Thiocapsa bogorovii: one gene and its partner. The protein of the gene in region 2 interacts with the protein of the main gene of each other region in a pairwise test. Links are inferred from orthologs where the notes say so. Each region holds a gene or a part of one and is shown on either strand. Other genes may lie near its edges. The genes, in order: trkA and LT988_RS14025.

Region 1 (8,108 bases), 1.3 Mb from region 2 along the record:
TGTGTCGGGAGAGATAAACGGCCTGAGCGATCACGAACACGATTGTCATCCCCATCATACCGAAGAGCTTGAAATTGACCCAAACGTCTTCGCGTGCCTGGGCATCGTTGCAGAGCGAGAGAAGGTTGCCGCCGAAGCGCTCGGCACAGTCGGAAAGGTCCACATCCGGAAGGCCCGAGGCGAGGATCAAGGCCTCCCGGGCGCCGAAAAATCCGCTGCCGACATAGACGACGAAGAGATTGACGAGCCCGGTCACGATGAAGAAGGTGATCCACATTATGTTTAGGCGCAGCCAAACGGCCGCGGGGATCTCGATGGCGTTGCCCATCATCCGCTCGATCAAGGGCCGTTTTCCGATGAGCTGGCTGCCGAGAAAGACAGCCGCGAACAGCCAATTCACGATTGTCGGTTTCCACATGACGAAGATCGGATCCCGCAGGGCGAGCGTCAGTCCGCCGAACAGGACGAGCAGTCCGAGTGTCACCAGCGGCATGGTCTCGACACGCCGTCGACGCACCCAAGACCATCCCACCAAAACCGCCGAGGCGGCGATCGCGACCCCGGTCGCGACATAGATGCCCTCAAGCTTGTAGGCGACAAAAAAGAGAAGGATAGGAAAGAAGTCGACAAGAAGTTTCATGAGGCTCGGGTCGCCGATTCGGCGTGTTCAACACTGTGGGGGTCATGCTTGCGCCGTCTTCCGAGCCGGCTCGTCGCCGTTCAGGCGCGCGGTTCTCGGTGGGTACCATGAAACCCGAGGCGATCGGCGTGTGCAGGGCAATCAAGCTCGTTAACCGGCTAAGGATACGGCGATCGGGCGGGCAGGGCAAAGCCCTTCAACTGTCGGATCGCGTTCGACTGCCCCATCCCGGCCGGATCCGGCGTCATTCTCGAGCGAATCCATCCGGTTGACGTGTATAGTTGCATCCGGTTTCCGGAATCGACTCCCGCTCACGCCGCCGACTGTCCGGCGGCCCCGGCGGGCGCGCAACTGTCTTTAGAGGAGGCTTCACGTGGAGGTGATCGCGGATTGGGTCGGCACGATCAACGGGCTTGTCTGGGGCCCTCCCATGCTGGTTCTCATCTTGGGAACCGGGTTCTTCCTGATGCTCGGCCTACGCTTGATGCCGATCCTCAAGTTGGGGTACGGATTCAAGATGCTGTGGGCCGGGCGGCATGCTCAAGGCGAAGGCAACATCACGCCCTTCAACGCCTTGATGACCTCGCTTGCAGCGACGATCGGGACGGGGAACATCGCCGGTGTCGCCACGGCGATTGCGATCGGTGGACCCGGTGCCCTGTTCTGGATGTGGTGCACGGCGCTCGTCGGCATGGCCACCAAGTATGCCGAGGGCGTCCTGGCGGTGAAATACCGCGAGGTGGATGAAAAGGGCAACTACGTCGGTGGCCCGATGTACTACATCAAGAACGGACTGGGTCGTCGATGGCTCTGGCTTGGCACCGCCTTCGCGATCTTCGGGGGGCTCGCCGGATTCGGGATCGGCAACATGGTCCAGGCCAATTCGGTGTCGCACGCCCTCAACGGCACCTTCGCGATCCCGGAGCTCTGGTCGGGGATCGCGATGGCCGTGCTGGTCGGTTTGGTCCTGATCGGCGGCATTCGTTGGATCGCCCAGGTCGCCGGCAAGCTGGTTCCCTTCATGGCGATCGCCTATGTCGTCGGTGGTTTGGTGGTCTTGGCCTTCAACGTCGACCAGATTCCGCAAGCCATCTATCAGATCGTGTTGCACGCCTTCTCGCCGACGGCCGCTGCGGGCGGATTTGCGGGCGCAACGCTGATGCTGGGCATCCAGATGGGCGTGGCCCGCGGCATCTTCTCCAACGAGGCCGGTCTAGGTAGCGCCCCCATCGCGCATGCGGCCGCGCAGAGCCACGATCCCATCCAGCAGGGCACGGTCGCCATGCTCGGCACCTTCATCGACACCATTATCATCTGCACCATCACTGGCTTGGTGATTATGGTCACGGGGGTCTGGACGAGCGGAGAGACGGGCGCGGGCCTATCCTCGGCGGCCTTCAGTGCCGGCCTGCCGTCGGTGGGCGGTTACATCGTGACCCTCGGGCTGGCGCTCTTTGCCTTTACGACCATCCTGGGGTGGAGCGTCTACGGCGAACGCTGTGTGGAATACCTGTTGGGGATCCACGCCATCGTTCCCTTTCGGCTGGTCTGGGTCGCGGTCATTCCGGTCGGGGCGATGCTCGAGCTTGATTTCATCTGGCTGGTCGCCGATACGCTCAATGCCCTGATGGCGATTCCCAATCTGGTCGCACTGCTCTTGCTCAGCCCGATCGTCTTTCGGATGACGCGAGAATACTTCGCAGATCCGATCAACCGCCGGGTCTAGTACCTCGTTCCACCTTATTTTGCGTGCTCAGCGAGGCGAGAAGCGTTCAGCGGCTAGGCGCGCGAGTGAAGGAAGAGTGACCCTCTTTCAAGCTCGCGCAACAACGGCGCTGAACGCTTCTCGCCTCGCCCTTCGGGAGCCCCCCCAAAGGCGCCAGGGCAGCGTTACAGCCCTTGGAAATAGCACCCACTATTCCCCGCGGACTGTGCCTTGCCCTGACGCCTTTGGGGGGGCTCTGAGCATGCAAAATAAGGTGGAACGAGGTACTAGTGCGGCGTCGCCTTCGAGCCGCCCTGGCAGGGCGGCGATTCGGGGGCAACGCCGCCTTTGGCGAACCACTCCTCCGGGGTCCAGGTGTGTAGAGCGATGGCGTGGAGTCCGCCTTCGAGCTCGCTGCTCAGGGCGCGATTGAGGAGACGATGCCGCGCGACCAGGCTCTTGTCGGCGAAGGCCTCGCTGACCACCAGGATCTTGAAGTGGGATTCGGCGCCGGCAGGCACCGAATGCATGTGGCTTTCGTCGACGACCTCGAGATGCATGGGGTCGAAGGTGGTCTTCAGGGTGTCCTCGATGCGGGTTTTTCGGTTCATCTGGGCTCCGGCTCGGATCGCCCGTTCGGGCGCGTCCTCGTCAACTATGGCCCCTTCCTCACCGACACAAGCATCGAGGCCGGTGATGTGTCCGCAGGCGACCCGACCGCGTTCAGGAGTCTAGCCTTGTTGTCCCGAAAGACGCTCGACGAGGGCCAGGTGACCGGCCTCGCGTGCGTGGTCCGCCGCCGAGCGCCCCGCGAAGTCCTTGAGGGTACGATCGGCGCCATGGCGCAGTAGGACCTCGACCGTCTCGTCGTGGCCTTTTCCGGCGGTCCAGATCAAGGCCGTCCAGCCTTCGGTCTGCTCTTGATGATCGATCATGGCGCCGTTGCGCAACAGTAAATCCACGATCGATGCGTGATCGTTCGAGGCCGCGAGCATCATGGCCGTGTAACCGCCCTTGTCCCGGGCGTCGATCTCGGCACCGGCCTCGAGGAGCCGCTCGACGACATCGAGGTGCCCGTAAAGTGCGGCCTTCATGAGCGGCGTCCAGTCGCAGCTGTCGCGAACATCGACCGTCGTAGATGGCTTCAAGAGGGCGTTCAAGGCGGAGAGATCGCCTTGCTCGGCAAGGTCGAGCAGTTCCGAACCCTCTGCTTCCGGGGTCGAGTCCGATGGGTGAAAGGCGGCAAAGGCGACGAGGATCGCGATCGCCGCGAGTGCAAGAATACGGATGAGGATGTTCATGACCGCCTATTCTCCGGACCCGGAACCGGGCGGCCAATGCGAATCGGCAACCCGAGGCGAGTCGTGGGAGATCCTGTCGCCGGCACGGATCGAGCCGCCACCGGCGCGCGTCGGTCATGCGGCGGTCGTGAGGGGATGACGCGGCAGACGGATGTGTGTACCCATCGTCATTTCCTTAGAGAAACGTGACCCCCACCTGGAACAGTCGCTCGACCTCCGGGATCCGCGCCTTGTCCTGAAGGAAGAGGATGACGTGGTCTTCCGGTGCGATCACGGTGTCGTGGTGCGCCATCAGGACCTCGTCGCCGCGAACGATCGCACCGATACTGGTGCCCCGCGGGAGCCTGATGTTCTCGATGCTGCGTCCGATCACCTTGCTCGAGGTCTCGTCGCCGTGGGCGATGGCCTCGATGGCCTCCGCCGCGCCGCGTCGCAGAGAATGCACGACGACGACGTCGCCGCGCCGGATGTGCTTCAACAGGCTTCCGATGGTCGCCTGCTGCGGCGAGATGGCGATGTCGATGGCCCCGGATTGCACCAGCTCGACGTAGGACGGGCGGTTGATCAGGGCCATGACCTTGCGTGCGCCGAGCCGCTTCGCGAGCATCGCCGAGAGGATATTCGCCTCGTCGTCGTCGGTGACGGCGCAAAAGACGTCGGTGTTCTCGATATTCTCTTCCAGGAGCAGATCACGATCCGCCGCGTCGCCGTGCAGCACGATCGTCTTCTCGAGATTCTCGGCAATACGCTTGCAGCGTTTCAGATCGCGCTCGATGACCTTGACCCGATAGTTGACCTCCAGCGCTCCCGCGAGCCGCGTACCGATATTGCCGCCGCCGGCGATGATCAGACGCTTGTAGGGACGGTCGAGACGCCGCAGCTCGCTCATGACCGAGCGGATGTGCACGGGGGCGGCGACGAAGAAGATCTCGTCGTCGGCCTCGATGACCGTATCGCCTTGGGGCTCGATGGCCCGATCATGACGGTAGATGGCACCGACACGCGCGTCGACCTTGGGCATGTGCTCGTGCAGGGTGCGCAGCTCGTGCCCGACCAGGGGTCCGCCGTAGTAGGCCTTGACCGCGACCAGTCGGATGCGTCCCCCCGCGAAGTCGAGCACCTGCAAGGTCCCGGGGTTTTCGACCAGACGCAGGATGTACTCGGTGACCAATGCCTCCGGACTGATCGGAAAGTCGATCGGCAGGGCATCGGTCCCGAACAGCTTGGGTTGATCGAGAAAGCTCTGCGCCCGCACCCGCGCGATCTTGGTCGGGGTGTGAAAGAGCGTGTAGGCGACCTGGCAGGCCACCATATTGGTCTCGTCGCTGTTGGTGACCGCGATGATCATGTCGGCATCTTCCGCACCCGCGCGACGCAGCACGTCCGGGTGCGCACCGTGGCCCAGGATGGTGCGCAGATCGAAACGATCCTGAAGCTCCCTGAGCAGGTCCGGGTTGTGATCGACGACGGTGATATCGTTCGCCTCGCTGACCAGATTGGCGGCCACCGAGGTCCCGACTTGGCCGGCACCGAGGATGATGATCTTCATTGATTAAACCGCGTCCGGGGATTTCATGTTGTGGCGTGGCGTCCTTCGGCCTCGTCGCTCCTCGGTACGATCGGCGCGACGCGGTTTAAGATATGGAAACAAAGAACTTGAAGTGCGTCAGTGCCAAGGTCTGTAGAGACGCCCAACCTGTGTTCCAGATTCCAACTGGACATGCCTCGCCGGACGCACTTCAACGGGGGACGCACGTCAACGCCGCTCCTTGATCTCGATCCCCAGCGAGCGGAGCTTGCGGTAGAGATGCGTGCGTTCCATTCCCGCCTCCTTGGCCATCTTGCTGACGTTGCCTGTGTGTTTTTCGAGCTGGTAATCCAGATAGGCCTTCTCGAACTGCTCGCGCGCCTGGCGCAGCGGCTGATCGAACGAGACCAGGCCTTCGAGCGCCTGTCCCTGGGATGCCGGCGGTGCACCGAGCGCGGATTCGACCTCCTTCTGACTGATCTCGTCCCCGGCACCCAAGATCAGGACCCGTTGCACCAGGTTCTTGAGCTCGCGCACGTTGCCCGGCCAGGAGTAGTTGCGCAGATAGTTTTGCGCACCCACGCTGAAGCGGCGGTACGGCAGCTTCTCGTGGGTCGCGAAATAGTCGAGATAGAAGTTCAGCAGATCCGGGACATCCTCGGCGTGTTCTCGCAGCGGAGGGATGTTCAGCGGGACGACGTTGAGATGGTAGAAGAGATCCTCGCGGAAACGCCCGGCACGCACCTCCTCTTCGAGATTGCGCTGGGTCGCGGCGATGATCCGCACATCGATCCGCACCGGCTCGGTTCCCCCGACGCGGATGAAGGCTCCGGTATCGAGTGCGCCGAGCAGCTTGGCCTGGGCATCCAGCTCCATGTCGGCGACCTCGTCGAGCAGCAGTGTCCCGCCCGCGGCCTTTTCCAGATTCCCGTAATGGGTGTGCTCGCCGTCCTCGGCTCCGAAGAGCTCGAGCGCGGCATTGCCCCCGGCGAGCGTGGAGACACTCAGATCGACGAAGGGACGCTCGCGGCGCGCGCTCTGTGAGTGCAGATAGCGCGCGAAGGTCTCCCGACCGCTGCCCGCATCCCCGGTAATCAACACCCAGGTGTCGTGTTGAGCGATTCGCTTCACCTGCTCGCGCAGGCGTTGCAGGGTCGCACTGCGCCCGACCGGCTCGTGTACCTGAGGTGCGCGACGTTTGAGCCCGATGTTCTCCTTCTGAAGCTTGTCGGCCTCGAGTGCCCGCTCCACGGTGAGCAGGAGCTTGGCCATCGAGAGCGGCTTCTCGAGAAAATCGTAGGCGCCGAGCCGGGTCGCCTCCACGGCGGTCTCCACGGTGCCGTGCCCGGACATCATGATGACCGGGCAGGGCAGACCGTCCTCCTCTTCCGACCACTCGCGCAGCAGCGTAATGCCGTCCAGATCGGGCATCCAGATATCGAGCAGGATCAGATCCGGGCGGCGCTCGCGCAGCGCGTGCCGGGCGGATTCGCCGTTTTCCGCGCTCACCACGGCGTAGCCTTCATCCTCCAGGATCTCTTGGACGAGACCCCGGATGTCGGGCTCGTCGTCGACCACCAAGACGTGCGTTGCACTCATCGTTTTTCATCCTGTTCTCGGCCCTCGGGCACGGACCTGGTCCCCTGCCGGATCGGCAGGCGGATCCGAATCATCGCGCCTTGACCGGTATTCTCGACCTTGATGATACCGCGGTGTTCCTCGACGATCTTCTTCACGATGGCCAAACCCAGACCGGTTCCTTTGGCCTTCGTGGTCACATAGGGCTCGAACAGACGCTCGAAGAGATGCTCCTCGAATCCCGGCCCGTTGTCGGCGACCTCGAGCTCGACGAGCGATAAGCCATTCTCGCGTGCGACGCGCGTCGACACCGCGATGCGCGCGTCGGGACGCCCGTCCATCGCCTCCTGCGCGTTCTTGATCAGATTATGAACCACTTGACGCAAGCGTAACGGATCGCCGCGCACCTGCACCCCCGGCGCACCGAGATCCACCTCGAGGGCGCTCGTGCCGGCGCTGCGATACAGGTCCAGCACCTCTTGGGCGAGTCGGTCGAGCTCCAAGGGCTCGGCGTGGATGTGCGGCGTGCGGGCGTAGTCGGAGAAATCGTTGACCATCGCCTTCATGGCCTCGACCTGTTGAACGATGGTCCGGGTCGAGCGATCGATGATCTTCGCGTCCGCCTCGTCGGCCTTGGCGAGCAGCTTATGCCGCAGACGCTCCGCGGAGAGCTGAATCGGCGTCAATGGGTTCTTGATCTCGTGGGCCAGGCGTCGGGCCACCTCGCCCCAGGCCGCATTGCGCTGCGCGGTGATCAACGAGCTGATGTCGTCGAAGACCACGACGTGACCCCGCTGCTCGCTGTCCGGAAGCGGTAACGGGCTGCCCCGGCACATCAGGGTCTGACGGTTCTCGCCGCGATCGAGCTCGATCTCGGCACGCCAGTCCTCGCCCGCGAGGATATGGCTGCGCACCGTCTCGGTCCAGGGTGTGAGCCAGGGCAGCTCGCGCTCCACGCGCGCGAGCTCCGGCGGCTCGTCTTCGGCAAAGGCAAGGGAGAGGATCTGACGCGCCGCCGGGTTGGCGGTCCTTAAACGTTGGTCGGCATCGAAGGCGATGACGCCGGAAGACAGACGCCCCAGGACCGTTTCGAGATAGTTGCGCTGGGTCTCGACGGCTTGCTGGCTGCGGTTTGCGGCATCCCGTGCCCGGGCGATGCGCCGCGTCATTGCGTTGAACGAGGCGACCAGAAAGGCGAGCTCGTCGTCGTGTTTGGGCAGCGGGAGCTGTTGCTCGTAGTCGCCCTCGGCGATCGCGCGGGTGCCGCGCGCGATATCCGCAACCGGTGCGACGAGGCGTCGTGCGATATGAAAGGCGGCGATCACCGCCGCCATGACGCCGAACAGGAGCACCAAC
Region 2 (8,290 bases):
ACCTGAAGTCGAGCGTGCTCGGCTGCCGGATTATGTGGTTTCGCGCTTCAACGCCGTAGAGACCGACGACATGGGGAAACCGAGCCGGAGCCTGGTCGCCGACCAGCTGCGCCAGTATGTCGAAGAGGATGTCTCGGAGCTCGATCGCCCGCGCATGACCCTCTATCAGCGCGAGGGCGATACCGCCGTCGAGCCGTGGCGCGCACGCGCCGACACCGGCCTCGTCCTCCCCGGCGGCGAGGAGGTTCTGCTCGAGGGGGCGGTGGAGCTCGAGCGCAAGGGCGACGCGAGCCGGCCCGACACCCACATGGAGACCGAGCTGATGCGTATCTGGCACAAGAAGGCTTTCGCGGAGACGGACCGGCCGGTCCAGGTCACCAGTGCCTTGGATCGGCTGAACGCCACCGGGATGCGCCTCTGGTACGACGAGCCCGTGCGTGCCCAATTCGACGGACGCGCATATCTTTATATTGCGCCCGAGCAGGACGAGGAGCCATGAGCGAGAGAGGATTCTACGACCGGCGGCGGGACACCGTCACGGCCGCGACCCTGGCCTTCGTCATTGGCCTCGCGAGCGCCCCGGCGGCAGCGCTCGAGGACGATGCGAACCAACCCATCTTGATCGAAGCAGACGACGTCGAGGTTCTGGAGGCGGAGAACACCAGCATTTATGTCGGAAACGTTCAAGTCGACCAAGGAAGCATGCGACTCCTCGGAGATCATGTGACCGTTTATCATCGCGACGACCGCCGCCCGCGTTTTATTATCGCACTCGGCGCCCCGGCGAGCTTCAAACAGCTCCTCGACAACGACGAGGGCGAGGTCCTGGCCTTCGCGAAGCGGATGGAATACGACGCCGACAAGGACGAGCTCACCCTCATCGAGGACGCCTTGCTGATTCAGGGGGCCGACCGCGTCGCGAGCGAGCGCATCGTCTACGATCGCGCGCGCGCCCATTTTCGCGCGGGGGGCAGCGGACGGGTCAAGATCACCATCACCCCGGAGGAGGAATGAGGCTAAACCGCGTCCGGGGCAGACGATGACCTTTGATCGGAGACCACCCTTGAACAATCCCGAGAGCCTAGGCGGCGACGCGGTTTAGGATGAGCGATCTTATCGCGGATTCCGACTCGGACTTAAACCGCGCCCGGTGCGGTATGCGTCGTTTGTTGGGGTGGCTTGGCTGCGCCAGCTCCGACAACTGTCTGAGCTGGAACGGTTTACGGTATTCAGAATATTTGATTCCAAACCGCGTCTTCTAAAAGGTCGAAAAAATCCTTGAACCCGACACAACATGAAAACGACGCGTTTCACTCTGGACGCGGTTTAGGGTCGGGCTCGACGACGCTGCGCGCGGAGCATCTGAAGAAGAGCTACCGCGGACGCCAGGTCCTGCGGGACGTCAGCGTCGGTGTGGATGCCGGCGAGGTCGTGGGCCTGCTCGGACCGAACGGCGCGGGCAAGACCACCTGTTTTTATCTGATCGTCGGCCTGATCCCGGCGGACGAGGGCCGTATCGCGCTGAGCGGGCAGGACATCACACTAAAACCGATGCATGCGAGGGCACGCTCCGGCCTGAGCTATCTGGCACAAGAGCCCTCCGTGTTTCGTAAGCTCAGCGCGCGCGACAACATCCTGGCCATCCTGGAAACACGCCGCGATCTATCCCGGGCCGACCGTAACCTGCGCTGCGAGCGCCTCCTCGAAGAGTTGGGAATCGCCCATGTCGGTGGATCGCTTGCGCTGAGCCTCTCCGGCGGGGAGCGGCGCCGCCTGGAGATCGCACGCGCGCTCGCGGTCGACCCCCTGGTGATGCTGCTCGACGAACCCTTCGCCGGGGTCGACCCGATTGCCGTCGGAGACATCAAGGCTATCGTTTCGCATCTGCGCGATCGCGGGATCGGCGTACTGATCACCGACCACAACGTGCGCGAGACGCTCGATATCTGCGACCGCGGTTACATCATCAGCTCGGGGTGCGTCATCGCGGCAGGCACCCCCGCCCAGCTCTTGGCCGATCAACAAGTGCGCGACGTCTACCTGGGCGCAGATTTCTCCATGTGAGCGCAAGCCCGCCACTTCACCGGCACGCGCATCCGTTGGATGCTCTTTCCGAGATGTTGGGTGTAAGATGGCCGGCATGCCTCGGCTGATGACGCCTTCACCGGACTCAAACGGCTGGAATCGAGCAGAATTGGCCATGGCCGCTACCTGATCGAACACATCGAAAAGCGCATCCGCGATCCATGAAGCAATCCATCCAGCTTCGGCTCGGCCAACACCTGACCATGACGCCTCAGTTGCAGCAGGCGATCCGTCTGTTGCAGCTCTCGACACTGGAGCTCCAGAAGGAGATTCAGGAGGCGCTGGACACCAACCTCATGTTGGAGGAGGGCGACGAAGCGGACCGATTCAACGTCGGCGAGCAGCCGCAAACGGGCACCATCCAGAGCGAGGATATCGAAACACCGCGCCTGGCGGTCGAGCAAACCGTCGACCGCGAGATCCACGCCGAATCCAACGAGATGCCCGACGAGCTGCCCGTCGACACGCTCTGGACCGATGTCTTCGACTCCTATCTGCCGAGCACGTCGCACGGATCCGACGACGGCTCGGACTACGATCCCTTTGCCCAACAGAGTCGCCCTCAGACCCTGCTCGACCACCTCGCTTGGCAGCTCAACCTCTGCAGGCTGAGCGAGCGCGACAATATGATCGCCCAAGCGGTTATCGATTCGATCGACGCCGACGGCTATCTGCGCATCGATATCGACGAGCTGCTCCTGACCGTCGACCATCCCGAGATCAGCGCAGAGGAGGTCGAGGCGGTTGTTCACCGCATTCAATCCTTCGACCCCCCGGGCGTGGGTGCGCGCAATCTCCCCGAGTGCCTGCTGATTCAACTGAGCCAGCTGCCTGCCCAAACGCCTTGGCGAAACGCTGCGATGGCGATCTGCCGCGACGGGTTCGAGTATCTGGCGAAGCGCGACGTCGCTTCCCTGGTCCGTCAGCTGAAGGAATCCGAGGAAGCCGTTGCCGGAGCGCTGGCCCTGATCCGACGTCTCAATCCGCGACCCGGAAGCCTGATCGCCGGCGCACCGGCCCAGTATGTCGTTCCCGATATCTTCGTGCGCAAACGCGAGGGCCGATGGTCGGTCGAGCTCAATCCCGAGTCAATGCCTAAACTCAGAGTGAACGCCGAGTATGCGCGCCTGATCCGGCGCGCCGATCAAAGCGCGGACGGCGTCACCTTGAAGAGCCATTTGCAGGAGGCACGCTGGTTCATCAAGAGCCTGGCCAGCCGCAACGACACGGTGCTGCGCGTCGGGGCGAAGATCGTCGAGATGCAGCAGGAGTTCTTCGAGCACGGAGACGAGGCGATGAGACCGATGGTTCTGCGCGATGTCGCCGAGGCTTTGGAGCTTCACGAGTCGACCGTATCGCGAGTGACGACACAGAAATACATGCACACGCCGCGGGGAACCTTTGAATTCAAGTATTTCTTTTCCTCGCACGTCAACACCGCTTCTGGCGGGGAATGCTCGTCGACCGCGATCCGTGCCCTAATCCGCAAGCTGATCGCCGGCGAGTCCGCGAGAAAGCCCATGAGCGACAGCAAGATCGCACAAGAACTCGCCGATCAGGGGATCAATGTCGCGCGGCGAACCGTCGCCAAGTACCGCGAGGCCATGGGGGTTCCACCCTCAAACGAGCGCAAGCGCCTGGATTAGCAGGCACTTTGAACAATAAGGAGTCAGCAGATGCAGATCAATTTGACGGGTCATCACATTGACGTCACCGACGCGCTGAAGGGCTACGTCGACACGAAGTTCGAGCGGCTTGCGCGGCACTTCGACCACGTCATCAACGCGCACGTCATTCTCAGCGTCGAGAAGCTCGCCCAAAAGGCCGAAGCGACACTGCATATCAACGGCAACAAGCTCTTCGCCGACTCGGTCCATGAGGACATGTACGCTGCGATCGACGGTTTGATCGACAAGCTCGATCGCCAAGTGCTTCGCCACAAGGAGAAAAAGAACGATCATCGCGCTACGAGCCCGAAGATCAGCGAGGGCGAAGAACCCGATCAGATCTGATGCACCAGGCGTCGCGAAGGCGCCTCCGAGACCCCCGATGGGCGCTCTTGCCCGTCGGAGGCATGATACGAACGGGATCGGTGAGGGTTGGCAGGCGGAATCGCCGACCCCGTCCAGACATCCGAGGATTCTCAGGATCCATGATCACATATTCTCGCCCGCCATCGCTGCGCGGGCCCCGTTTCAAGAGCCAGCCGAAGCGCCCGTTACCCGCGGCGCACGGGAGCCGATACCGATGCTCAGCCCGGAACTGATCAACGAGGCCCGAATCGGTCAGGGGCTTGAGATTTCCAGCAAGAAGCGCTTGCTCGAGACCCTTGCCGAGCTGCTCGCCAACGACCATCCGCGCTTGAGTACGGAGAACGTCTTCGAGCGCCTCCTCGAGCGCGAACGCCTCGGCAGCACCGGTCTCGGACACGGCGTGGCCCTGCCTCACGCGAGGATCAAAGAGGTCTCGCAGGTGATCGGGGCTTTCGTACAAACGACTCGGGGGGTCGATTACGACGCCGCCGACGGCGAGCCGGTCGATCTGGCCTTCGCGCTCTTGGTTCCGGAGACGGCGACCGAGGAGCACCTCCAACTGCTCGCCTATCTGGCAGGCCGCTTCAGCGAGTCCGCAACGCGGTCGCAACTGCGCGACGCCGACTCGCCCGCGGCGATTCTGGACCTTTTGAAGGCCACCTAGCGGTCAAGCCGGGCCGCCAGCGATGATCGAAAGCCTTCAATCTCTGATCGCTCAGACCGGACCCCGGCTGAAGCTGCGCTGGATCACGCCGGAGCCGACGGCCGCGCGTCCGCTGCGCGGCGACGATCCCGGAACCACCCGGCAGTCGCTCATCGGCTCACTGAACTGCATCCACCCCAATCGGCTGCAGGTGATCGGCAATGCCGAGCTGATCTATCTGGCGCACCTGGGCCGGACCGCCTTCGGCGAGACCGTGGAGAAGCTCTTCGGGGATCATCCGACCGCCGTCATCTTCTCCGACGGTATCGAACCGGAGCCCGCCTTCCGCGAGGCCGCCGAGCAGACACGCACGCCGCTCATCGGCTCCTCCCTGGGCGACGAAGAGCTGATCAACCACCTTCGCTACTTCCTGACCCATGCGCTCGCCGAGCGCCGCACGGTGCACGGCGTCTTCATCGAGGTCTTGGGCATGGGCGTCCTCTTGGTCGGTGATCCGGCCGTCGGCAAGAGCGAGCTGGCACTCGACCTGATCTCGCGCGGCCACCGGCTCATCGCCGACGACGCGCCGCGTTTCGCGCGCATCGCCCCGGAGACCTTGGAGGGGACCTGTCCCGAAGCCCTGCGCGATTTTCTCGAGGTTCGCGGTCTGGGGATCCTCAACATCCGCGCCATGTTCGGCGAGGGCGCCGTCGTGCGCAGCAAGACGCTGAACCTCATTATCGATCTCCAGCCGCTCGACCAGCAGCAGTTGGAGTGCATCGATCGACTCAGCGGCAGCCTCTCGGTACGCAACATTCTCGGGGTCGCCGTCCCCAAGATCACGATGCCGGTTGCGCCTGGCCGCAACCTGGCGATCTTGGTCGAGGCGGCCGTGCGACACCAGATACTGCGCATTCGCGGCTACGATGCCGGTGTCGACTTCGTCGACCGCCAGGCGCGCGCCATCAGTATCGATCGACCCGACCCGCCGAGATCACCGTTATGACCGGACCACCCGCAGAGGAGCACGGGCGCGAACGCGCACAGTCCGTCGGCAAGCCGATGAGGCTGGTCATCCTCAGCGGCCTGTCCGGCTCGGGAAAAAGCGTCGCGCTTCACACCCTGGAGGACGTGGGTTTCTACTGCATCGACAACCTGCCGCTCTTCTTGCTGCAGGATCTCGCTCTCGGACTGCACGAGGGGCTCGACGATGCCTTCACGATGACTGCGGTCGGGATCGACGTGCGGACCAGTCCGGGCAGCGGTCCCGAGGAGCTCCGACACCTTCCCGAGCTGGTTCGCTCGGCACGCGAGCGCGGTATCGGCTGCGACGTCCTCTTCCTCGACGCACAGACCGAAACCCTGATCAAGCGCTTCAGCGAGACCCGTCGCAAGCACCCCTTGACCGGCGGGGACCGCTCGTTGCCGGAGGCGATTGCGCTCGAGCGTCGCCTCCTCGAGCCGATTCGCAGCTGCGCGGATATTCGCATCGACACGACCCAGACCAACGTCCATGAGCTGCGCGATCTCGTGCGCAGCCGCTTGGTCGGCGGCGACTCCCCGAAGGCATCCATCCTGCTTCAGTCCTTCGGCTTCAAGCACGGTGTCCCCCACGATGTGGACTTCGTCTTCGACCTGCGCAGCTTGCCCAATCCGCATTGGCAACCCGAGCTGCGCCGCTTGACCGGACGCGATCGGCCCGTCATCGAGTTCCTCGATTCCGCCGAGGCGTTTTGCAGGATGCGCACCGACATCCAGGGGTTCTTCGACCGCTGGATCCCCAGCTTCGAAACGGACGGGCGCAGCTATCTGACGATCGCGATCGGGTGTACGGGCGGGCAGCACCGCTCGGTCTACATGACCGAATCCCTGCGGCATCATTTCGAGTCCGAGGGTCATCAGGTCATGGTGCGGCATCGGGAGCTACCTTGAGCGTCGGTCTACTCATGATCACCCATCAGCCGTTCGGCGCGGACCTGCTTCGGGTCGCGGCGGCAATCTTAGGCGGACCTCCGCCGGGGATCGAGGCGATGGAGGTCGTCAACGACGTGCCCTGCGAGATCTTGGCGGCGCAAGCCGCCGAGCGCTTGGATCGACTGGACGCGGGCGAGGGCGTCCTAATCCTGACGGATCTCTACGGCTCGACGCCGGCGAATGTCGCGGTATCGCTCCTTGGGATCCATGAGCGGCTCAGAGTGATTGCAGGACTAAATCTGCCCATGTTGTTGCGCGCTCTGACCTACGCCTCGCTCGACCTGGATACCGTCGCCGAGAAGGCGCTGCAGGGCGGGCGCGACGGTGTCGTGCTCTGCTCGCGACGAGACGACCGCACATGATTCGCAAAGAGATCGAGATCCTCAACAAGCTGGGTCTGCATGCCCGTGCGGCGGCCAAGCTCGTGCAATGCGCCGGACGCTTTGCCAGTCACGTCGAGATCGAGCGGCGCGGTCAGAGCGTCAACGGCAAGAGCATTATGGGCGTGATGATGCTGGCTGCGAGCCAGGGGACACGAATCACGGTCGAAGCGTCGGGCGAGGACGAGGATGCCGCCATGGCGGCGATCGAGGCGCTGATCGGCGAGCGCTTCGGAGAGTCCGAATGACCACCTCCTTTCAGGGGATCGGTATCTCGACGAGCCGCTCCCTGGCACTTGGACCGGCCTTCGTGGACGGGCGCGGCGGCCGAAGCGTCTCGCAGTCCTCGATCGCGGCCGACGAGGTCGCCGCCGAGATCGAGCGTCTCGACTTGGCCGTCACGGCAGCGCGCCAGGCCTTGAAGGCTGTGCGCAACCAGATCCCGCGCCACACGCCGTTGAACATCGCCGAGTTCATCGACACTCACTTGTTGATGCTCGAGGATGCCGCCCTGGTCGACGAGGTGCGCCGCATCGTTTCCGACGAGCTCTGCAATGCCGAGTGGGCGTTGCAACGCCAACGCGACACGTTGGTCGCGATTTTCAACGAGATGGACGATCCCTATCTGCGTACGCGCCGCGACGATGTCGAGCATGTCGTACAGCAGATTCAGACCTTCCTGCAGGGCGCAATCGAGCAGAGCGAGCCCTCGGCCCAGGATCTGGACGGTCGCGTCGTGGTGGCGCGCGACCTGACGCCCGCGGATGCGATCCTCCTGCACCATCGCGGTGCAGTCGCATTCGTGACCGAATTCGGCGGGCCCATGTCCCACACGGCCATTCTGGCGCGCAGTCTCGGGGTGCCCGCCGTGATGGGCATCCACAACATCACCCGCTACCTGCGCCAAGGCGAGCTCATCCTGGTGGACGGCGAGACCGGTACGGTCCTTGCCGATGCCGACCCACTCACCCTAACCTTTTTCCGCGGCCGGCTGCGCGCGGCAGAGGCCCGTCAGTTGCGTTTGCGCGGGCTGGTCGGACGCGCCTCCGTCACGCGCGACGGGGTCGACATCGATCTCCTCGCGAATCTCGAGCTTCCCGAAGACGTCGAGCTCGCGACTGCCAACGGAGCCAGCGGGGTCGGACTCTATCGCACCGAGTTCCTCTATATGAATC

The links.
Region 1: the proteins of LT988_RS14025 (region 2) and trkA interact in binary tests that used the Escherichia coli proteins (3 or more experiments, as listed by UniProt). The link is inferred for Thiocapsa bogorovii from one-to-one orthologs.

Annotation. Positions count from the first base shown.
Region 1 is NZ_CP089309.1:4,370,757-4,378,864, forward strand. Bases 3,009-5,814 are described here. They hold trkA (Trk system potassium transporter TrkA), read right to left. Parts: upstream 5,196-5,814; coding sequence 3,822-5,195; downstream 3,009-3,821. Other genes in these bases: LT988_RS19370 (ankyrin repeat domain-containing protein), read right to left, coding at 3,077-3,646; LT988_RS19380 (sigma-54-dependent transcriptional regulator), read right to left, coding at 5,403-5,814. In the rest of the region: LT988_RS19355 (inner membrane-spanning protein YciB), read right to left, coding at 1-640; LT988_RS19360 (alanine/glycine:cation symporter family protein), read left to right, coding at 1,014-2,366; LT988_RS19365 (BolA family protein), read right to left, coding at 2,633-2,956; more of LT988_RS19380, read right to left, coding at 5,815-6,773; LT988_RS19385 (sensor histidine kinase), read right to left, coding at 6,770-8,108. UniProt on the Escherichia coli protein: Part of the constitutive potassium transport systems TrkG and TrkH. May regulate the transport activity of TrkG and TrkH systems. Binds to NAD(+) and NADH.
Region 2 is NZ_CP089309.1:3,095,765-3,104,054, forward strand. Bases 3,070-6,057 are described here. They hold LT988_RS14025 (PTS sugar transporter subunit IIA), read left to right. Parts: upstream 3,070-4,332; coding sequence 4,333-4,782; downstream 4,783-6,057. Other genes in these bases: LT988_RS14015 (RNA polymerase factor sigma-54), read left to right, coding at 3,070-3,731; hpf (ribosome hibernation-promoting factor, HPF/YfiA family), read left to right, coding at 3,762-4,097; hprK (HPr(Ser) kinase/phosphatase), read left to right, coding at 4,805-5,767; rapZ (RNase adapter RapZ), read left to right, coding at 5,824-6,057. Also shown: LPS export ABC transporter periplasmic protein LptC, read left to right, coding at 1-499; lipopolysaccharide transport periplasmic protein LptA, read left to right, coding at 496-1,014; lptB (LPS export ABC transporter ATP-binding protein), read left to right, coding at 1,348-2,064; more of LT988_RS14015, read left to right, coding at 2,247-3,069; more of rapZ, read left to right, coding at 6,058-6,693; LT988_RS14040 (PTS sugar transporter subunit IIA), read left to right, coding at 6,690-7,097; LT988_RS14045 (HPr family phosphocarrier protein), read left to right, coding at 7,094-7,363; ptsP (phosphoenolpyruvate--protein phosphotransferase), read left to right, coding at 7,360-8,290. UniProt on the Escherichia coli protein: Seems to have a role in regulating nitrogen assimilation.